3 regions of the Paenibacillus sp. FSL H8-0548 genome follow, and region 3 is predicted to be linked to each of the others. Evidence: riboswitches for the same ligand, from Rfam matches in the RefSeq annotation. Region 3 holds a riboswitch; each other region holds the start of a gene.
What was found. A riboswitch is a leader RNA that binds a small molecule or an ion and turns the genes downstream of it on or off. The one in region 3 is predicted to bind cyclic di-GMP.

Region 1 (7,707 bases), 590 kb from region 3:
TTGAAGTTATTGGCGAATGCGGAGACGGCATTCAAGTGATGGAATTTTGCAATCATACGATTCCAGAAATCGTATTGATGGATATCAATATGCCTATCGAGAACGGTGTTGTTGCAACGGAACGATTAAAGAGCCTATTTCCTGATGTAAAGGTTATCATTTTATCTATTCATGATGATGAGAGCTATGTGTTTGAAACGCTTCGCAAAGGGGCGACAGGTTACCTGCTTAAGGATATGGAAGCGGAATCGCTAATTAACGCGATACGTTCAGTTGTTCAAGGGCATGCGTACATTCATCCTAAAGTTACGGGCAAATTGATCAACCAGCTTCGTCGCATGACTTATTTGGACGAAATGGGCATTGTTTCAGGAGCAGCTGCTGCTAAGGAGCCGGGAGTGAAGTTTGTCGCAGGCGACGATAGCCCGCTTACTCGCCGCGAGGCGGAGGTATTGCGTCTAATGGCTGAAGGCAAGAGCAATAAGCTAATCGGAGAGTTTTTGTTCATTAGTGAAAAAACAGTAAAAAACCATGTCAGCAGCATTTTGCAAAAAATGGAAGTTGACGATCGTACACAAGCAGTTATTCAATCGATAAAATATGGCTGGGTTACTTTGTAGCAGCTTACATACAGCGAGAAGTCCCGCACCTTAGGTTGCGGGACTTCTTCGTATAGTCAAACCGATAAACTCCAAGAATGAGAAGCGGCACTCCCAAAAGTGATATGCTTGCTTAAGCAACTGATGGGCAAGCGAAAACCACCCGACCTCTAGACTTACTTTAGGTAAGCCTCGAAGCAGAAACCTTCGAAATCTACGGTTGCTTTTCATATCACCAACAAACACAGGCTTAATCATACGCCGAACGGCTAACGCGCAGTCTTCTTGGCTGCGAAGCTTTTCGCGTACCTGGTTTTTTTAACTCAAGTAGTTGGTAATTTGCACCTATGTGTTCTTATTCGCACGAAATGACCATCCTCCGCCACTAATCCCACCTAAAAAGGGGCTATCCCACCTTGGTCAATGACCTTATGGGAAGCCCCCTTTTTTTGAAATATAGGAAAGTATATCATTTCGCAATGCTTTCTCTATATTTTTGGGAGTGAAACGCGCTGGCGCCGCTAAAGGACGGCGACAGCCGTTTCACCTTGTCATGAAGTAAATTTGTACATTACGTTAGCGTTGTTTTCTTTGCTTGCGCAGTGAGGTGAAACCAACAGTCAGTGCAAAGGCACCGATAAGATAATATGGAATTGGACTGGAGTCCCCTGTTTTTGGAAGGGCAGCGAGTGGAACTTTATTTTCGCCTAAGTCAACAATCGTTTCGATTGGGACTTCATCACTGACACCTGCATTAACTCCTCCTATCGGTGTATCCTCATCCTCTAGATCAATTAATACATCTGGTGTTTCTGAAGGCGCAGTACTTGTCGTAGGTGCAGGAGAGGTCTCCGTTGTAGGCGTAGTGTTTGTCGTAGGTGTAGGAGAAGTCACTGTTGTAGGTGTAGAGCCTGTCGTAGGTGTAGGAGAGGTCTCCGTTGTAGGTGTGGTGCTTATCGTAGGTGTGGGAGAGGTCTCTGTTGTAGGTGTAGGACTTGGCGGTGTTGTTGGTGTTGGCGTAGGGCATAACTCGCCACTGTTCACAAGGGATATCGTTTTATCACTCCCCCAGTGAAGATTTAAAGTATTTGGAGCGATTGGATCGGTTATTTCGGCGGTAGAAATAATTGGAGTTGAGGCTGCTCCTGCAACAGTTCCTCCACCCGTTTGAGGTGAGCCTGTAATATCCCATGTGTAAGGAACTTCAATATCGCTCTCGTTGATGACAGTCCAGTTTCTTGTTTGATTTGGATCGGCAGAGCAAGCGGCTTCTAATTTTAGCTTAGGGGTGTTGATGACGACTTTTAGCTTTGAGGAATCCATGGTGACTGCTATTTGCTCGGTTATCGCCAGATCTGTAGTGAAGCCGTTCAAGGTTTGCTCTTTTAATACGTAGTTTCCAATCGGAAGATCATTGAATTGTAGAACTCCATTGACGTCCGTTGCTCCGGTAGTGTATAAAACGTCATTTTTCCAGAGCTCGAAGGTAATACCGGCATGTGGTGCTCCGTCTACATGGTTCAAGAATTTATTAATTGTGATATTTCCTTTACAGGTGTTGGTAAGCTTAAGCTTCCAGCCTAAAATTTTATCGCCATGAGCACCCACACCTAATGTGATAAGCTCTTTGCCGCTGTAGATATCTAATTGATAAGGGAGGCATTTTGGGATATTAATCGTGATCGAATGGCTCCCAGCTTTCGGATATTCAATCGTCTTGCCGTTAAAGTGCGTCTGCAAGAGGTAGGGAATTGTAGTTTCATTTGGGCCAAGAGTCCAATCCTCGGGGGCCGCATAGGAGGAAAAGCTTACTCTCACACAATCGAGCTTGGTTTTGAAGGTTGCTGTTGCTGTGCCGTCACCATTGTCTACGATGCTTGCGTTAGTTGCTTCCACATTTATTTTGTCGTCTGAATATTGCTGACAGCTATTTTCGATAATCGGGTCGGTTGTGGCCGAGCCTCCGCTGCTTCCTGCATCCGCCATGACCAGTGAGCCAAGCGCTAATGAAAGAATTAATAAAATGGATAAACTTACAGAAACCCGTTTTTTCCAATAATACATTAAGCACTCTCCTCTTAGATAGGTAGTGTGGTTCTAAGAGGGCCGGTTACACTACTAGCTCCATATAATCCAAGTGTCCAAATGCAGATTATATTTCATCGCTTCCCTGGTAGTTATGGATAAGTAAAGTCCACCTTCTCCCTCGATCATTATGCTCACCATCATACAACTACAAGGATATAGTAAAATGATAACATATATTGTAAATTGCTCAAGGGTGTTTCTTTGTCGTATTTTGACTATTATGATTCGGTAAAAGCGGGCTGCTGTTTGGCTTTTGGTGCATTTTGTCGTCTTGTCCCTCAGGTGGGTAACCAGTGGGCTCATCTCAGCATATAGTGTCACAAAGAGGAGGTGGCCGCTATGCTTGAGCTTCTATTATTAGTCATTGGCTGCTATGTTCTGGCTGCATTATTCGTGCATCTGGCGTATCGAATTTGGCGTGGAAGGCAGCGTTCCAGCCAGCATTATGTGCTCGTAGCGGACGATCGGCAGAGAAATTTGGAGTGGTACGTACGTTCGTTATTTTCATTTTCACGCAGAATGGGTCGAAATGTGCGTTTGACCATTGTTGATCATGGTGTCTCAGAAGAGACGCGAGCAATGGTTGACCGTTTGGCTAGAGGAGGCCGGGAGGTTAACGTTCACCCTAAAAAGCAAATACAAATGACAGAAAATGATGATAGTAAGCGCTCACAAATGAAGGGGATAGAGGGGACCCAGCTTTTGTGGCTGCTGCAGGCTGAGGGCATCGTTTCGCAAGCGGATCATGCGGTATTAATTGATTTGCAAAATCCGTCAGATTTGTCGAAAATGCCATTTTAGTATATGATTATGGTAATTTCATACAAAGAGTGAAGCACACTCCATAACGCAGGCTGCGTCGATGAGTGTGTTTCTTTTCGTTTATGCAGCCGTTGGTCGTTATGCTCAGTGTGCTCGATACTGACAAGCGATCGGGGGCGAATTAGGATGAGGGTTCAAGTGTATATCGTAGAGGTGCGCAAGCAATGGAAAGCTAGGCTGACCATCAACTCTGAGGTGGATAAGCATTATTGGATGAATGGGCATTTCGAAGAGGCCGGCTGCTTAAATGGTGAGCTTGCTCATTCAGGCTGGCTGCTGCTGGAGGAGCTTCCGCTTTCTGATGCCTCTCGCGCAGTGGAGCTATGGGATATTGCAATGAGGAGCGGGAGTGGAGTTTGGAAAGAGAGGCAGGCAGTTGTTGATTGTGTAGGAGCGATTGAGCTGCTGCTTGCCTGTACTCGGGAGGCAAAGCTTGAAGCGGAAAATGGACAGGCAGCACGCTGGAAGTGGCGGTGGCAAAGGAGAATCCATCCTGTACGGACTGCGGAGTGGGATAGAGAAGGCTTGCTTCGATTAGGTGTGGTCTGGGAGCGGGAGAAAAGGAGAAGTGCAGCGGAAAGGTATGGGGAGCAGAAGGAGGGAAAGAGCGGGATCGGTGTGATTGGACTGAGTGAGAAAAGGACGAGTTTAGCGGGTAGTTATAGTGAGCTGAGGGAAAGAGCGAATGCAGCGAGCTGGTATGGAGAAAATGAAGGCAGATCTAGAGAAACATATGCAATGAAAGGGCCTATGCTCAGCGTAAGCACGCTGGGCCTGGTCGCGGCATGGGCGGAGCTTGCCGCGGATGTATTGCAGGGACGTGCGCTATTGCGCAGCGAGGCGCACGCCCTGCTCACTGGCGCAGGGGGACCCGGTGCCGCGGCAAGCTGGAGCGCAGTGCTCCAGCTTGCTGCGCTGCTCGGGCGGGTGCGCCTTGGCGGATCAGTCGCCGCTGAAGCGGGCGTGCGAGTGGACGGGTTGAGGCGCCGCAGGCGCGAGTGCAGCTGCTTGCGCTGCGGGAGTGGCGAGGCGAAGCTGCACCGCACGGCATGTGCTGCGTGCGGGCGGGTTTGCGCCTATTGCACGGCGTGCATTGGGATGGGGCGGAGCCGGGAATGCGAGCTGCTGGTGATTGGACAGCGAGCTGCCCAGTTGAAGCGAAGTGCGGAGCAGGGCGGGACGAAGCAGGCTATGCAGCAGATATCAGCAGAGCAGAGTCTGGGTAAATGGGGACTGAGCCCTGCTCAGACTGCGGCTGCTGCCAAGGCGCTGCGTTTTGTTGAGGGACAGGCTGCGGAGTCGACACAGGCAGGAGGGAGAGAATCCGCTCCCAAGAGAGATTTTCTTCTTTGGGCTGTAACTGGGGCGGGCAAGACGGAGATGATTTTCCCGCTGTTGGGATCGGTACTGCAGCGGGGCGGCAGGGCGCTTATTGCAACGCCGCGCCGCGACGTTGTAATCGAGCTTGATCCGCGCATTCGGAAAGCTTTCCCTGCGGCGTCGGTTGTTACCTTATACGGTGGAAGCGCGCAGCGCTGGGAGAGCGGAGATATTACACTGGCTACTACGCATCAGCTGCTGCGATTTTACCAAGGGTTTGATCTAGTGGTCATTGATGAGCTGGATGCTTTTCCCTATGCCGGCGATCCCATGCTTCACTACGCTGCAGACAAGAGCTGTGCACCTGGCGCCGCTCGGCTGCTGCTTTCTGCCACGCCGCCAAGTGAGCTGCAGCGTGCAGCAAAGCGCGGCAAGCTGCCGCATGCGAGGGTGCCAGTACGCTATCATCGCCATCCACTTCCTGTGCCTAAGCTGCTCCAAATTCCAGCCGTACAGCAAATGCTTCAGCAGAGAAGGCTGCCATCGAGGCTGCAAGCCGCGATGCAGAAGTCGCTCATGCGCGGTGCTCAGCTGTTCGTGTTTGTTCAGCGGATTGCTCAAACCGAGCCAATGGCTGCCATGCTGCGAGATGTGCTGATGCAAGGGGCAGTAGCGGCGACCTCCTCACAAGATGCGGAGCGCGCGGAAAAGGTTCAGCGTTTCCGCACACGTGAGATCAGGGTGCTGGTCACCACGACGATACTTGAGAGAGGAGTCACGATTCCAAAGAGCGACGTCTATATATTGGATGCAGATGGGCGGTTGTTCGACGAGGCCTCCTTAGTTCAAATGGCAGGTAGAGCTGGCCGCTCGGCAGATGATCCGTTTGGGCAGGTATATTTTTGCAGTCGTGAACGCAATCATGCTCAGCTCTCTGCGGTGCGTCATATTCAAACGATGAACCGCATGGCTCGCAAGCACGGCTACTTGCTCCCCGCAGGCAAAGGAGGCTCGTCTACATGATCGCCTCGCTATTCAACAGGCTCCGGCGGCTTCCGTCCGCCTTCGCCACGGCAGCGCAGCTGCTCGCCCCTAGTTCTGCCGCATGCCTCCTATGCGGCAAGCCATTTGACGAGGCTCGCAGCGCGGCCGCTTACAACCAATCGAAGCTGACGACCCAGCTTCGACAATCGCTTTGCGGAGCGTGCCTCTCCGCAATACCTTGGCTCAGCCGCATCGCTTGTACTCGCTGCGGCCGGGGCATCGCTTGCGAGGATTGCGTGCGAAGCCCTAGGCGGGCATTCGTGTGCAACCGCAGCGCGGTGCGCTATAACCCCGCTATGAGAGAGATGCTCGCTCTCTATAAATACCGAGGCAATGAGCGGCTTGCTCCGCTGCTTGGCGATATGCTTATTCCTGCCTTCGAGTCGATGACGAATGAAATAGCAGCGCAGCATTTGAGGCCACGCACTCGATCCTCTAGGTCAAAAGTGACAATGTCTAATTATTGGGATGCGATTACCTATGTCCCTATTAGTACAGAACGTTCAATGGAGCGAGGCTTTAATCAAGCGGAGCAGCTAGCGAGCCATATCGCCGCGAAATACCGTTTGCCGCTCATGAGTTTACTTACTCGATCCCGACACTCCGAGAAGCAAAGCTTCAAAACGCGTGCAGAGAGGATGAGTGATACAAAAGCTCTTTTTACCGTTAATCATGCCGAGTTTACTAGTTTGAAAACGAATGGTAATCTTCCTATACGCAAATCGCAATTATCTTATAGTACTATCCGTATTCTGCTTATTGACGATATATATACAACGGGGAGCACGGCGGAGGCGTGCGCACAGGCGCTTCACCAGCATGCGCAGTTTCCTTTAGAAATCTATGTTTTGACATGGGCTCGTTCCTAAGTGATTCTATGGAGCGTAAGGCTTTGTAATAGATTGATAGTGAAAAAGTTAGCTTTTTCGATTAGAATGAAAATAACTAATGACCATACCGATGAAAAAAAAGGGGGCTCAGAGCGATGAATTTAGACAATTGTCCTCGCTGCGGAAAGCTGTTTGCCAAACATTTTAGAGACGTGTGCCCGTCATGCTTGCGCGAAATTGATAATGAGTATCAGCTTTGCGCAGATTATTTGCGTGAATTCAAGGGTTCGATCATAACAGAGGTATCTGAAGCTACCGGGGTGTCCATTAAGCAAATTACGAAATTCATCCGCGAAGGCCGAATCTCGATTATTAATGCTCCGAATATGTCGTATCCGTGTGAATCCTGCGGGACGCTGATCCGTGAGCATCATCTCTGCGATGAGTGCCGTAACCGGATCGATAAGGATAAGAAGCAAATGTTTGAGGATTTGGCTAGAAAAGATCAATCAAAAGGATTCAACAAAGAAAACGGTGTCTATAAAGGCCTTGATAGATACAAGGATAAAAAATGATTTTATACTAATGTTTTTTTTACACTATAAAATTTCACTTGACTGAAGCCGATAATACTTGTAAAGGTAATCGGCTTTTTTAGTTCTCGTAAATAATGAGGTGGATAAAATGAAAATAAATGAGACGAATCGTGTTGGAGCGTTCAACCAGTATCAGAAGCAAAATGATTTCAAAGCGACCGGAGCAAGCAAGGCCAAGCAGAAGGACGAGGTCCAAATATCAGCAGCGGCCAAGGAGCTGCTAACGACAAGCAAGGCTAGCGGAGCGGACAGAACGCAGCATATCGAGCAGTTGAAAAACGAAGTAGCATCAGGCACATATCATGTGGAAGCGGGTAAGATTGCTGAGAGGCTGCTTCCCTACCTGAAGGAGTAGTTCTCTAGATGAATGAGTACATCCTGCAAATAATCGAGATATTGCGCGAGCTG
Region 2 (7,707 bases), 390 kb from region 3:
CGCTAACATCCTCTATATTAATTGTTTCTTCAAACTTCAATAGTGAAGTTTATAGATCGAAGGGTAGACCCCAGCTATCCTTTGCAGCACAAATGATACATTTAGCATTTTTAATACCGGTTTGTTTAATTAGTCTGAAATCAGGGTTTTGGGATCTGGTTTATTCAAGGGCATTAATCAGATTGGAGAGTGTAGTAACCGGAATTATCATAATGAAATTCATTATTAAATTCCCGATAAGAAATATATTTAATAATATAGGTAAACCAATTATGTGTACTCTGTTGATGGGGTGTTTAGTAATGATATTAAGACAGCTATCACAATCAATGGTTTGGAGCATTCTATCAATAATAATTTGTGTAATTGTGTATGTTATTACTGTTGTCTTAGTTGCTCGAAAAGATGTTAAAACTTTTCTTGGGTTTGCAAATAAGAAGTTCTAGGTCATGAGGGCTGAAATTGTCCTTTGTTTTTATGGAACATTAAAGGATATCTAGATCTAAAAGGAGTTGATAGTTAATGACCACAATCGTTGTTACAGGGGGAGCTGGCTTTATTGGCTCTCACCTATGCGAAGCTTTACTGCAAAAAGGGCATAAGGTAATTAATATTGATTGCTTCAATGATTATTATGACCCAGCAATTAAAAGAAACAATGTTATGGAAACGCAACAATTAGTTGAGAAGCTCAAGCTAGCTGATGATTGTTATACGGTAGAAGAGGGAGATCTTCGGGATATCGATTTTTTGAATCGTGTATTTGAAGAAAATCAAGTGGATATGATTGTACATCTTGCAGCCTATGCAGGAGTAAGACCTTCTATACAAAATCCGGTTCTTTACACTGACGTTAATATTAATGGAACGGTAAACCTTCTAGAAATGAGTAAAAAGCACAATATAAAGAGCTTTGTATTTGCTTCTTCTTCCTCTGTCTATGGAAACAACACGAAGGTGCCATTCTCTGAGGAAGATGTTGTCGATTTCCCTATCTCTCCTTACGCTGCAACTAAAAAAGCAGGAGAACTTCTATGCCATACTTATCATAGTTTATACAATATTAATATGGCTTGCTTGCGATTTTTTACTGTATATGGTCCAAGACAACGTCCGGATCTTGCGATACATAAGTTTACAAAGTTAATTTCTGAAGGGCGGCCTATTCCTTACTATGGTGACGGTTCTTCGGAGAGAGACTATACCTATATTGAAGATATTATCGATGGGGTTATTAAGGCTGTCGAATGGGCAAGTGAAGGTGAAAAGAAATATGAAGTATTTAACCTCGGGGAGTCAAATACGATCAACCTGAAAAGAATGGTCGAAGCAATAGAGGACGCTCTAGGGAGAAATGCTGAAATCAATAAAATGCCTATGCAGCCTGGAGACGTGAATCGGACTTTTGCGGATGTGAGTAAAGCGAAAAAAGTGCTGGGCTATAAACCATCTTGGCATTTTGAAGATGGAATTAGTAAGTTTGTTGAATGGATGAAATCGGTGGAAAACATTTAAGAATAAATTCCAATGTCTCTATGTGACGAATTGAATGATCTCTGTTGGATAGAATATTAGTATTTCTGTTCGGATTCAGCACTTACTTGAATGTGAATGGTTGCCGAACTGCCTTAAAGTATTAAGGGCTCATGCTATTTGGATGCTAGGTATATGCGTAATATAAACTCGTTAAGGCGCAAAAGTACACTTGTCGATAAAAGAAAAAATTGTAGTTTGCGCGTCAAAGCACTAAATTCTGTAATCAGTTCTTATCGATTAAGCGTGAGCTGAAGAGTGGTTTTACCAATAAGACAATATATCACCTACGAGGGTCAAATCCACACTGTTCTAAATATTAAATGAATATGGTTCTCAGCAGCGGTCCCGCAGGTTTCTTAGGTTTAGCTTAAACCAGTTGGATGAGAATACGGCTTCCTTATTGAAGAACTTGAGATTGATAACAACGAAGCATTAAAATTCCTATTATAGGAAGAAAAACTATATTTCACCAATACACTTCATGCTGTAAGTGGTAAGTAGTAATATCTAGAGTCTGATTGTGACAGAAGAAGCAAACAGCTGAATCCATTAAATTTTCTGATATATTTAATTAGGACGCCCCAGATTCCAACATCTGGAAGCGCATGACAATATGTTGTCTTGTTCGATCTCACCTCTTCTATCTTTCTGCGTATTTAAATCATAATACACTATGTTTTATTTTACATGGTACAGACTATTTGGGATTTACCAATGTACATACTCGATAAAGGTAAACTTTTAAAAATTAAATGATTGACTTCGAAAGTTTTCAGCAGAAACTGAATGTTGTTCAGATACAATGATTATTGTGTGTACAACATAAGCTGCGAGTATTACTCATACGTATATAAACTAATGTAAATACATAATGCAACAAATAGTGATTGAGCATTTACTCGAAAACATTAATAGAATCGACACTTTTTATTACTTTAGCAGGATTGCCCCCAGCAACTACCATAGGGGGAATGTTTCTTGTTACAACGCTACCAGCTGCTATTACACTACCTTCTCCAATGGTTACGCCTGGAAGAATAATAGAATTAGCACCAATCCAAACGTTATTTTTGATAACAACAGGATTAGAATCACCAATTGTATTAATACGATTAGAGGGATTATCGAAAGACAAATCATGGCCACTACCATCTATGATTTGAGTATTGGCAGCAATCAAGCAATTCTTTCCTATTGAAATTTTCTCATAGGCGTGAATACAAGTACCATGAATTCTTGTATTATCACCTATAATTATTTCAGCGTTGGGTCTATCTGCATATAGCTTAACGGGTGAATGCATGTTAATGTGATAGCCCTTGTTTCTAGAATTTAATGTTACATTATTTCCCATTACTATCTTTCCTCCATTTCTAATATCCACAATTGGGGAGTCAATTACTTTTAGTTTTGTACCAAATGTGAGTCCTTTAGTTCTCTTGAGCTTATTAAAGATTAATTTTCTTTTAAGTCGATATATGATTTTTTGTAACATGAAAATATCGTCTCCCTATAATAGTATATAGTTGTATAATAACATTTAATTCATTATTAGGTTTACCAAAGTGAATAATATTTGCTATTAAGTTAAGTATGATCCATTAATAAAAAAACACAGTAAAAAATGGCGGAACAGTAAACTTTCTAAACAACACGTAAGTACCTTTTTATGAGGAAGATGATTTTGATTTTCCTGTCTCTCCGTATGTTGCAATGAAAAATGGTATGCTTCTGTGTCATACTTATCATAGCTTATACAGTACAATCAGCTTGAAAAGAATGGTCGAGGCAATAGAGGATACATTAGGAAAGAATGCTGAAATCAATAAAATATCTCTGCAGCTTGGAGATGTAAATAGGACATTTGCGAAAGTGAGCAAGGCAAAAGAAGTATTAGGATACAATCCTTCTTGTGATATTGAGGACGGGATAAGGAATTTTGTCGAATGGTATAAAGCTTCAAATGACAAATAAGCAATAACATATAGGCTGCTCTGTTCAATTTTTCCATTCAATCCTATACATCCCCCTACAATTTTGGTACGATACCACTAAATAAACAACTGCATAAACCGTACGATAAAGGCAAAACCATTGAAAAGTGGTGACGCAAAGCTAGAGGGGCTTATCTGTAATCAGAATGCCAGCCAGCTATCGAATATCGTACCTCCCGTCGTGGTTTATGTGAATAAATGGAGGGTCTTCATATGCTCATACGCGAAATTTTTGTACGTGAGTGGCATCAGCTTTGTATTGCATTTCATGAAAACCTATGGGAAGATTGCTTGGATGAAGAAAAGCGCATGGAACTCTATTTAAAGATCATATATCATAAGAATAAATTAGCGGCAGTCGCTCTTCCGTAAACCAACCCTTAGCGTACCCGTTATCGTTAAGAAGATGTTATATCCCAAGCTGACGCCTTATCCGTATAAGGTATCAGCTTGTTTTTTTTATCTAATAAAAGGAGAATCATATGTGGATATTGCTCTTGCAACCGCACATATGAACCAAAAACAATGAAAAAATGGAATATGAAACTTGCTATTCTTGCAGGTGCTGTCGTAATTATTGGTCTTGTGATCTATGGTGGTACGAGCTTGTATTCCAAGCTGAATCAAGTGAATGAGTTGAATGAACGTTTAAATGAATCGGCTGAGGCAGCCGAAGGATTGGAATCACCGGTTCCGACAAAGGAGCCAGCTGATCAAATAGAACAGACACCGGCTGCTGAGCCCACGCTAGCCCCAGAGCTAGTACCTTCTACTCAGCCTGACGATGTCATTCAGCCTACTCCCACTGCAACTTTGACACCTGAACAAGCGTCTAATAACGTAGACAAGGGTCAGAAGCCGGAGAAAGCAGCCACGAGTTCAGAAGAGAAGTCCCGGAAGAAGAAAGAAATTGATGCTTCGGTCACTGCCAAGCTAGATAACCTGAAGTCATCCTGCCAAGCAGCTAGTAGAAGTCTAATTCAGCAGATCACGGATGAGCTGAGTGGTAATGAGGATGCTACGCTTGCGGATATTCAGTCCAAGTATCTGAGTAAGGTCATAACGGCAGAGTCGGATTGTGATTTAAAGTTTAATGAATTGATAAGCAATGCCAAGAGTGAGTATAAAGCAGCCGAACTAGGCGATCAGCCCTTTCCTGATTGGAGCTCGCAATACGAGAATGCGAAGGCAGGGGCTAGAGCCGATGCGCTTGCTGCTATTGTAAATTCGATTAAGTAGCTATATAAGTTGAATTTAAAAAATGATCTACTCGCACAGCGTACAAAACGTAAATTTCTAGTTCAACTTATATGGTTCTATTATTTTGAGGAGGATCTATGAAACAGTCACGTATATTATCTATTTTTCTTGTTGCTATGATGCTATCTTCCGTATTTGCTGCCGCTGTATCGGCAGCGACGACAACAATCAAGGTCAAGACACAGCAGATTGGTCTGCAATTTGATGGACAAGCGCTTAAACTGCCTGACGGTCAGTATTCTTTTATATATGAAGGACGTACTTATGTGCCAATCCGTTATATCTCTTACGCGCTGCAAAAATCTGTGCACTGGGATGGCGCGAAGGCTGCAGTCTCAGAGCCGACAGAGAAAGAGCTTGCTGCGCTGAAGAAGCAGCTTCAAAGTGCAGCTGCGGGCAGCCAGAAGCCACAGGCAAGTGTTGAAATTGCGATTCAGCCTGTAAAGGCATCGTTGGTATTCGATGGGAAGACGGCATCCTTGCCGAGTGGGCAATCCATTTATAACTACAAAGGCTCTATCTATGTGCCGATTCGCTTCTTGTCTGAGTCAGTAGGGACGCAGATTAGCTTTGACCCTATTACGAAGACAGTTAGTGGAGAGTCTGCTGCATATCGAGCTGGGCAAGGAACAGGTGGAGGCGCCGTCGACGGTGGTACTACTGGTAATGCTGGCAGTGGCGGAACAGGCGGCGGAGTGGTTAAACCGACTTATGAGCAAATTACAGCAGATACCGAATTAAAGCTTGCTGCTTTGAAAGAAAGCTGCTGGGCGACTCTGACGGATATTGGTCTTCAATACCTGGCGGCAAGTGCTGTGGATCAACCTAGCATTAAGGAAAAAGGGCTTCAGAAGCTGAACAATTGCTCTGTAAAGTTTGAGGCGATTATGTCAGATGCTACAGCTAAGCTGACAACAAACGGATATAGCACGGATATTATTGCTACTTACCGTGATACCTTCAACAAAGAGCTGGAAGCAGGAAGAGCTCTTGCGGAGGGCATAGCTTAAAAACACAAAAAAAAGGGACAGTAGTGAAGTTGCATCGACTTCTCTATTGTCTTTTTTTTTGATAGTAAAGACACTACCAAAGTCCTAATTTTTACGTTAAACTACTATTATTAACAAATTTACAATCATACAGCAGCGCAGATGAAATAAGTGTGGCTTAGCAAAGTCACCTTTGAATAGAATCCATGAAGCAATATTAGTCTTATCCAATGATTGCTTGATTATTCTTTAAAGAGGCTGCTTCCTATGGGAAGGGTGAACAGTTATCAAAGATAATATCCTAAATAAGCAACAGCTAGAGCGAATGATAGAGATGCTTCGGCAGGAAATGGTCGGAAAATTGTTGTTGAGCCAGTCTTATCATGCTGAAGAGGTGTTAGGGGCGAGTCAAGCTCTGGATCGAGTATTAAATTGTTATGATTGTTTACGCTTTAATAGAAGCTGTGAGAATGAGATGAAATGTGAGTCACGCTCTCTATTGTTAGGAGATTCTTATGTTATTTAAAGAGGCGTTTACGTTTATTGTTTCTATACTTATACCAATAATCCCCGTTCTCATCTTTGAATAGCCGTATGCCAAATATTTTTAAAGGTGTAGATAATTCGGTAAACATTAAATAACTGGACATAGGGATCTCCTCGCTTTAGTTCTTATTTAGTTATAATACCAAACTTTAGTCTTATTGACTATAATAATAACAGGATATTTGTACTATTATTTTTCCGTCTGCTGAAAGTGTATCATAATACTATAGTTGATCTTTCAGCTGTAAAATAGTGATCGTTGTCATCTTTTTTGTCATATGACAGTTTTTTATGCTGGCTATTTTCACGTATGATAGAAAGGGGGAAAGCAAGCGGCATTGCAGGAGGTGCAAGTAAATTGAATAAAACGAATAAGTGGATGCCAACTATTTTATGGGGATTATTGCTTGTTGGATGGCTCGGGCTCTTGTTCCTATTCTCGTCTCAGACGTATGAGCAGCAAAGTATTCAGCCCTTTCTTCGCAGTCATTTTAGCTATGAACAGCTTGTAAGCTGGCTGCCTGATGTTACGATTACTTATCGAACCAGCGTCGTTAATTCTCACGATCGGCCATATAGCTTTATTGAATTCTTATTTCGCAAAGGTGCGCACTTGTTTGTATACGCAGTATTTGCTGCCATGCTTTATATGTTCCTGCGTGCTCTGAGCCGCGGCCGCTGGTTCATTTCGATGGTTATTACGCTATTAGTAGCGATAGCTGTTCCCGCTTTGGACGAGTGGAACCAGCTTGGCTCTGATGAGCGTACGGGCAGCGCGACAGATATTGTGCTTGATTTTGCCGGTGGATGTGTAGGATTGCTTGTCTGTTTATGTATTTTGGGATTGGTGAGATTGTGGCGATTGCGATCACGGAAACGGTCCTCATATCGATTATAAAGAAAGCTGTTGTTCAAACGATATCATCGGCTGAGCAGCAGCTTTTTTTTGGCTGCGAGCCTGACTCTTAATCGATCTCTAATAGCAACTTTTCAAACCATTATGCGTCTAGATGGTATTGGTTACATAAATTGTTAATTCGGAGGACTGCGAGTGAAAAAGGCCCTTACCTTGCTAATCGTTGTTATGTCTTTCCTGTCATTAGGGAACGAAGGTTTTGTGCACGGAGCGAAAGCTCAAATCATTAAGGATATCCCTTTGACCGGTATTATCGACATTGATGATCGAAGCTATTCTGAGCAGTACTATGCTTTGCAAGAGGACGGAACGATATGGATAATGACTGGCAACGAGCCTGCAGTTAGAGGTCCGCGAATTGAAGGTGCTGTAAAAATATCAGGAAATCTTGTTCTTACTGCAAATGGAGACGTATGGGCTTGGGGTGCTAACCCTGCCGATCGTCCGAAACGTATCGAACAGCTGT
Region 3 (7,707 bases):
GATCCAAAGCTGCTCAGTCATATCGCCAAGACGTTAGGAATTAGCTACGAGGAACTTATGTCGGATAATCGTGAATAACGAAACAAGAAATAAGCGGTTTATACAATCGTAGATGCTGCTGATAAGCCAGTAACCGTGAAAATGCGTATTGGCTGGGATGACCAGCATGTGTATGCGGTTGAGAATGCACGCGCTGTTGAGCATGTGGGCGGTAAAGCTGATAGCGTGCAGGGGTTTACACGTGAGCAATTGTATACAGGCAAGGCGAATTGGGACATTATAAGAGATGTTAAGGAAGCGGTATCCATTCCCGTAAATGGAAGAGACCGGACGTGACCCGACGGCAGGAGAAGCAGGAGCTGCTGAAGAGGTAGCTTACTAGAACCGAAATCAATCGTTTAAGCGGGCTGCCCTGTTTTGTCAGTCATCCGACATAGTTCGACAAAAGCCGATACTAAGCGGATTCTGCTGTAATAGCTAGAACGGAAACGGTTTTAATAGCTCCGTTGGCTTAGATTGACATTCAGGGTACCTTTGCAATATAATCGTGCAATATAATCTAACGTACACATCAAGTACGCTTCATATAACAGAGGTATGATGCTGAAGAAGCGTAATATATTAAGTAACAGTGAGTTCATACAAGGTATGAAAAATTAGTCACATGACAGGAGAATCGGGAAGATGAACGATAAGCAAATCATTCTGACTCAAGAAGGGCTGCGGAAGCTCGAGGATGAATTGGAAAACCTGAAATCGGTCAAACGTCGTGAGGTTGCAGAACGTATTAAAGTTGCAATCGGCTATGGTGATATAAGCGAGAACTCAGAGTATGAGGATGCGAAGAATGAGCAAGCATTTATTGAGGGCCGTGTTCTTACTCTTGAGAAAATGCTGCGCTTCGCGAGCATAATAAATAATGATGATATCGATATTGATATTGTAAGTATCGGTTCGATTGTAACGGTTGAGGATATGGAGTATGGCGATACGATGAAATATTCCATCGTTGGCTCAGCGGAGGCCGATCCTTTGCAAAACAAGATTTCAAATGAAAGTCCGGTTGGTAAAGCGATTTTGGGTAAGAAAAAAGGCACAGTCGTGGAAGTAAATGTACCAGTCGGCATTATTCAATACAAAATTATCGACATTACCAAATAAGGCTTGCTATGTGCGAATCGGAAAGCTTCCTTGTCGGAAGCTTTTTGAACGTTTACACTATAAGAATGTAAACAGCCTAGGCATATACTTTGCTTGAATCTCTCCCAAAGGGGAGATTTTGCTGTAATAGTTCCGGCGACTGCCGCTTATGCTTGCCGAATGACCAAGGAGATGAAAGCATTGGAACATGAAAACAACGAGCAGGAGCTAAGTGAGCTTTTGCAAATTCGTAGAGACAAATTGGACGAGCTTAGAGGACTAGGCGTAGATCCATTCGGACGGAAATTCGAGCGCACTCATAATGCTAAAGACATTGTACAAGCCTATGAAGGCTTTGCTAAAGATGAGCTCGAAGAAAAAGGCGTGCAAGTCCGTATTGCGGGCCGTATTATGCAGAAGCGCGGTATGGGTAAAGCGGGCTTCGCGACGATACAGGATTTGAGCGGAAAGGTTCAAATTTATGTGCGCAAGGATAGTGTTGCTGAGCATAAGTTCGCTGCATTCGACATTTTGGATATTGGGGATATTATCGGTGTTGAGGGCGTTGTGTTTAAAACCAATACTGGTGAAGTATCGGTCAAAGCGCTTGATATTGAAGTGTTGACTAAATCGTTGCTTCCATTGCCCGACAAATATCATGGACTTAAAGATGTTGAGCTTCGTTACCGTCAGCGTTATGTTGATCTTATTGTAAACCCTGAGGTGCAGCAAACCTTTATTACTCGTTCAAAAATCATTCAGTCTATGAGACGCTATTTAGATTCTCGTGGCTACCTTGAGGTTGAAACGCCAACCCTTCATTCTATTGCAGGCGGCGCGGCGGCGCGTCCGTTTGAAACCCATCACAATGCACTCGATATGCAGCTCTACATGCGTATTGCGATTGAGCTTCATTTGAAACGGCTTATCGTAGGCGGCATGGAGAAGGTATATGAGATTGGCCGCGTATATCGGAACGAGGGGATGTCTACACGTCATAACCCTGAATTTACAATGATAGAGCTGTATGAGGCCTATGCCGATTACAAGGATATTATGGCACTCACAGAAAATGTCATCGCACATATTGCACAAGAGGTGCTGGGCTCAACGAAAATCACATACCAAGGTCAAGAAATTGATCTGACTCCGCAGTGGCGTCGTGTTTCTATGGTGGAGCTTGTTAAAGAATTGACAGGCGTTGATTTTGGTGTTGAGATGAGCGATGAGGAAGCACATCGTTTAGCGAAGGAGCACAAGGTTGCTGTAGAGCCTCATATGACATTCGGTCATATTCTTAATGCATTCTTTGAGCAGTTTGGCGAGCATACCCTTATTCAGCCAACCTTTGTTACCGGTCATCCAGTTGCGATCTCTCCGCTAGCTAAGAAGAGCGAGGCAGACCCGCGGTTCACGGACCGTTTCGAGCTGTTTATCGTAGCTCGTGAGCATGCGAACGCTTTTACTGAGCTTAATGATCCGATCGACCAGCGCGAGCGTTTTGAATCACAGCTGCTTGAGCGTGAGCATGGCAATGATGAAGCGCATGAAATGGACGAGGATTTTATCCGCGCGCTAGAATACGGCATGCCGCCAACCGGCGGGCTTGGCATCGGTATTGATCGTTTGATTATGCTGCTGACAGACTCACCATCGATACGTGACGTACTGTTGTTCCCTCATATGAGAGACGAATAGTTCTTCTGACAATAAGTCTATAATCGTCGAACCGCCTGGCAATTGCTGCAGGCGGTTCTTTTTTTTGAGCTTTTGTGGCATCAAAGCTTAAAATCTAGCAAATTACTAATGTTTTATGTGAGTAGGCTATTGTTTTAATAGATTGTCATGGTAGAATATAACTATTAAAGCTTTACACGATAATGGCAAAGCTGTCGAAAGGCAGTGACGCAAAGCTAAAGGGCCTTCTGAAAGATGGCAGCCAGCTACCGAATGGACATGCTTTTTTTTTGTTTATTAAGTAGTTTACCTTTAATAAAGCTTCACACGATAATGGCAAACCTATCGAAAGGTAGGGACGCAAAGCTAAAGGGCCTTCTGAAGATGGCAGCCAGCTACCGAAGGGAGAGTTTTGAATGCGTAAACTAATGGTGTTAATTGCAGCATTTGTCCTCTTTGCATCGATTAATGTTACCACTGCAGAGGCAAGCGGAAATAGTACTGATAACTGGCTAAATAAGGACAAGCTTAGCGCTGGGATTGTTTCAGTAGAATATGCAGCGAATACAAAAGTAACAACGAAGCTGCTCATTGCTAAAGGCAAATCGAATTATACCTATAACATTACAGCGGGCAAGAAAAGTGAAAGCTTTCCATTGCAGCTTGGAAATGGTGAATATACAATATCGCTGCTCGAGAATACCACAGGTAATAAATATAAACAGCTAAAGAAAGAAACCGTAGTTTTGAACTTGAAGGATAGTAATGTTCTGTATCTGAACTCGATTCAAAATATTGATTGGACAAGCACAAGCAGCGCAGTCATTAAAGCTAAAGAATTAACGAAGAACAAAAAAACCGATGCAGATAAAGTGAAAGCTATCTACGACTACATCATAACTAACATTAAATATGATAATAAATTGGCTGAGAGCTTATCGGTCGATTACCTACCCAACATCGATCGTACGTTTAAAGCACAAAAAGACATTTGCTACGGATATGCATCATTGTTTGCTGGCATGCTCCGAAGTGTGGGAATCCCGACTAAGCTATTGATGGGCGATTCGAGCTATGTAGATGTTTATCATGCTTGGAATCAGGTTTATCTCGATGGCAAATGGGTTACTATCGATACGACTGTAGATGCTGGATACAAGAACAGCAATAAGAAGATGGATCTAATCAAGGATGCATCGAAGTATACGATCGCTAAGGAATATTAATACACACAAAGAAACGGGCTTGCGTTCATACGCAGGCCCGTTTCTTTGTGTACCGACAGGCAGCAGGATGTGCGATGTAAGGATGGAATGCTGAAGTACACGATGATGTGATATTGAGGGTATTATTGGGATGAAACATGTTGTATTCATTATTTTTAAATGTTTTATAAAAAAGACTTGCATTCACATAGGCACTCGTGATATATTATTTCTTGTCGCTGCGAGACATTAGCGGATGACACGAAAGAGAACATTGTTCTTTGAAAACTGAACAACGAGTAATAACTGCCTCGCAAATCCCTCGGGATAAGCGAAAAAGCGATAAAAAAGTAATGAGCATTTCAAACACCAAAATGGAGAGTTTGATCCTGGCTCAGGACGAACGCTGGCGGCGTGCCTAATACATGCAAGTCGAGCGGAGTTGATGAGATGCTTGCATCTCTGATACTTAGCGGCGGACGGGTGAGTAACACGTGGGTAACCTGCCTTTAAGACTGGGATAACATTCGGAAACGAATGCTAATACCGGATACGCGGCTTGATCGCATGATCGAGCCGGGAAAGATGGAGCAATCTATCACTTAAAGATGGACCCGCGGCGCATTAGCTAGTTGGTGAGGTAACGGCTCACCAAGGCGACGATGCGTAGCCGACCTGAGAGGGTGATCGGCCACACTGGGACTGAGACACGGCCCAGACTCCTACGGGAGGCAGCAGTAGGGAATCTTCCGCAATGGACGAAAGTCTGACGGAGCAACGCCGCGTGAGTGATGAAGGTTTTCGGATCGTAAAGCTCTGTTGCCAGGGAAGAACGCTTGGGATAGTAACTGCTCCCAAGGTGACGGTACCTGAGAAGAAAGCCCCGGCTAACTACGTGCCAGCAGCCGCGGTAATACGTAGGGGGCAAGCGTTGTCCGGAATTATTGGGCGTAAAGCGCGCGCAGGCGGCCTTGTAAGTCTGTTGTTTAAACTTGGGGCTCAACCCCAAGTCGCAATGGAAACTGCAAAGCTTGAGTACAGAAGAGGAAAGTGGAATTCCACGTGTAGCGGTGAAATGCGTAGAGATGTGGAGGAACACCAGTGGCGAAGGCGACTTTCTGGGCTGTAACTGACGCTGAGGCGCGAAAGCGTGGGGAGCAAACAGGATTAGATACCCTGGTAGTCCACGCCGTAAACGATGAATGCTAGGTGTTAGGGGTTTCAATACCCTTGGTGCCGAAGTTAACACATTAAGCATTCCGCCTGGGGAGTACGGTCGCAAGACTGAAACTCAAAGGAATTGACGGGGACCCGCACAAGCAGTGGAGTATGTGGTTTAATTCGAAGCAACGCGAAGAACCTTACCAGGTCTTGACATCCCTCTGATCGCTCTAGAGATAGGGCTTTCCTTCGGGACAGAGGAGACAGGTGGTGCATGGTTGTCGTCAGCTCGTGTCGTGAGATGTTGGGTTAAGTCCCGCAACGAGCGCAACCCTTGATCTTAGTTGCCAGCACTTTGGGTGGGCACTCTAGGATGACTGCCGGTGACAAACCGGAGGAAGGTGGGGATGACGTCAAATCATCATGCCCCTTATGACCTGGGCTACACACGTACTACAATGGCCGATACAACGGGAAGCGAAACCGCGAGGTGGAGCCAATCCTATCAAAGTCGGTCTCAGTTCGGATTGCAGGCTGCAACTCGCCTGCATGAAGTCGGAATTGCTAGTAATCGCGGATCAGCATGCCGCGGTGAATACGTTCCCGGGTCTTGTACACACCGCCCGTCACACCACGAGAGTTTACAACACCCGAAGCCGGTGGGGTAACCCGCAAGGGAGCTAGCCGTCGAAGGTGGGGTAGATGATTGGGGTGAAGTCGTAACAAGGTAGCCGTATCGGAAGGTGCGGCTGGATCACCTCCTTTCTAAGGAAATACCCGAACCCGATGAGGTTCGGATAAACTTGGCAGTTTATCGCTTACTCGTTGTCAGTTTTGAAAGATTAATCCTCTTTCAAAATGGAAGTCAAGACAAGTGAATACCCAAGGGCCTTTAGCTCAGCTGGTTAGAGCGCACCCCTGATAAGGGTGAGGTCGGTGGTTCGAGTCCACTAAGGCCCACCATTATCGACTCTGAGAAGTCGGTACCCGAATTTGGGGCCATAGCTCAGCTGGGAGAGCGCCTGCCTTGCAAGCAGGAGGTCAGCGGTTCGATCCCGCTTGGCTCCACCAATCAAATTTTTGTATTGTCTTTGCTGAAGATTAACTCCGAAGCAGATTCAGCGCAAAACAATTGCACCTTGAAAACTGGATAACGAAAGAAAAGAATTGCTGAAACATCCTTTAAGCTGTTTTTATTGTAAGCGAAAGGTGTTCGAGATTGTTCCGACTTCTTTTCGTTTTGTTTCAACCAATTTGATGTCTTAGGAGATCAGAGAAACAAAAGGAAAACGGCGGGCAAGCCGAATCACCTGAGCATATGGTTAAGCTAGTAAGAGCGCACGGAGGATGCCTAGGCACCAGGAGCCGAAGAAGGACGTGGCGAACAACGATACCGCCCCGGGGAGCCGTAAGCAGGCATTGATCCGAGGATTTCCGAATGGGGAAACCCAGCTGCCGTAATGGGCAGTTACTCTCAACTGAATACATAGGTTGGGTAGAGGCATACCAGGGGAACTGAAACATCTAAGTACCCTGAGGAAGAGAAAACAATAGTGATTCCGTCAGTAGCGGCGAGCGAACGCGGATTAGCCCAAACCAAGGAGCTTGCTCCTTGGGGTTGTAGGACGTCTCACATGGAGTTACAAAGGTGTTTGGTAGGCGAAGAGGTCTGGAAAGGCCCGCCAGAGCAGGTAAAAGCCCTGTAACCGAAAGCAAGCACTCTCCGAGACGGATCCTGAGTACGGCGGGACACGAGAAACCCCGTCGGAATCCGGCAGGACCATCTGCCAAGGCTAAATACTCCCTGGTGACCGATAGTGAAGCAGTACCGTGAGGGAAAGGTGAAAAGCACCGCGGAAGCGGAGTGAAAAAGAACCTGAAACCGTGCGCTTACAAAAAGTCAGAGCCCGTTAAATGGGTGATGGCGTGCCTTTTGTAGAATGAACCGGCGAGTTACGATCACGTGCAAGGTTAAGTCGGGAAGACGGAGCCGTAGCGAAAGCGAGTCTGAATAGGGCGAATAAGTACGTGGTCGTAGACCCGAAACCGTGTGATCTACCCCTGTCCAGGGTGAAGGTGCGGTAACACGCACTGGAGGCCCGAACCCACGCACGTTGAAAAGTGCGGGGATGAGGTGGGGGTAGCGGAGAAATTCCAATCGAACTCGGAGATAGCTGGTTCTCCCCGAAATAGCTTTAGGGCTAGCCTCGAGGAATGAGCGTCGTGGAGGTAGAGCACTGATTGGGTGCGGGGCCCGCCAAGGGTTACCAAGTCCAGTCAAACTCCGAATGCCATAGACGTGCTACTCGGGAGTCAGACAGTGAGTGCTAAGATCCATTGTCAAGAGGGAAACAGCCCAGATCATCAGCTAAGGTCCCCAAGTGTGTGTTAAGTGGGAAAGGATGTGGAGTTGCAAAGACAACCAGGATGTTGGCTTAGAAGCAGCCATCATTTAAAGAGTGCGTAATAGCTCACTGGTCGAGTGACTCTGCGCCGAAAATGTAACGGGGCTAAACACACCACC

Region 1: it holds a riboswitch for cyclic di-GMP, as region 3 does, so the genes downstream of both, MHI37_RS28935 (SpaA isopeptide-forming pilin-related protein) here and MHI37_RS00425 (transglutaminase-like domain-containing protein) in region 3, are expected to answer to the same signal.
Region 2: it holds a riboswitch for cyclic di-GMP, as region 3 does, so the genes downstream of both, MHI37_RS02155 (hypothetical protein) here and MHI37_RS00425 (transglutaminase-like domain-containing protein) in region 3, are expected to answer to the same signal.

What each region holds. Positions count from the first base shown of each region.
Region 1 covers NZ_CP152049.1:6,851,952-6,859,658, reverse strand. The annotation lists gene MHI37_RS28940 (response regulator transcription factor) at 1-620, shown strand, start outside; gene MHI37_RS28935 (SpaA isopeptide-forming pilin-related protein) at 1,176-2,663, opposite strand; cyclic di-GMP riboswitch class II at 2,695-2,778, opposite strand; gene MHI37_RS28930 (hypothetical protein) at 3,027-3,488, shown strand; gene MHI37_RS28925 (helicase-related protein) at 3,636-5,852, shown strand; gene MHI37_RS28920 (ComF family protein) at 5,849-6,742, shown strand; gene MHI37_RS28915 (TIGR03826 family flagellar region protein) at 6,859-7,278, shown strand; gene flgM (flagellar biosynthesis anti-sigma factor FlgM) at 7,388-7,654, shown strand; gene MHI37_RS28905 (flagellar protein FlgN) at 7,663-7,707, shown strand, end outside.
Region 2 covers NZ_CP152049.1:473,489-481,195, forward strand. The annotation lists gene MHI37_RS02140 (lipopolysaccharide biosynthesis protein) at 1-446, shown strand, start outside; gene MHI37_RS02145 (GDP-mannose 4,6-dehydratase) at 523-1,515, shown strand; gene MHI37_RS02150 (acyltransferase) at 2,432-3,031, opposite strand; cyclic di-GMP riboswitch class I at 3,611-3,695, shown strand; gene MHI37_RS02155 (hypothetical protein) at 4,056-4,769, shown strand; gene MHI37_RS02160 (stalk domain-containing protein) at 4,868-5,800, shown strand; gene MHI37_RS02165 (VanZ family protein) at 6,684-7,223, shown strand; gene MHI37_RS02170 (hypothetical protein) at 7,377-7,707, shown strand, end outside.
Region 3 covers NZ_CP152049.1:85,933-93,639, forward strand. The annotation lists gene MHI37_RS00405 (helix-turn-helix transcriptional regulator) at 1-78, shown strand, start outside; partial or broken gene MHI37_RS00410 (tRNA-dihydrouridine synthase) at 106-321, shown strand; gene greA (transcription elongation factor GreA) at 685-1,161, shown strand; gene lysS (lysine--tRNA ligase) at 1,321-2,838, shown strand; cyclic di-GMP riboswitch class I at 3,013-3,091, shown strand; cyclic di-GMP riboswitch class I at 3,143-3,220, shown strand; gene MHI37_RS00425 (transglutaminase-like domain-containing protein) at 3,234-4,043, shown strand; rRNA gene MHI37_RS00430 (16S ribosomal RNA) at 4,394-5,948, shown strand; tRNA gene MHI37_RS00435 (tRNA-Ile) at 6,070-6,146, shown strand; tRNA gene MHI37_RS00440 (tRNA-Ala) at 6,179-6,254, shown strand; rRNA gene MHI37_RS00445 (23S ribosomal RNA) at 6,504-7,707, shown strand, end outside.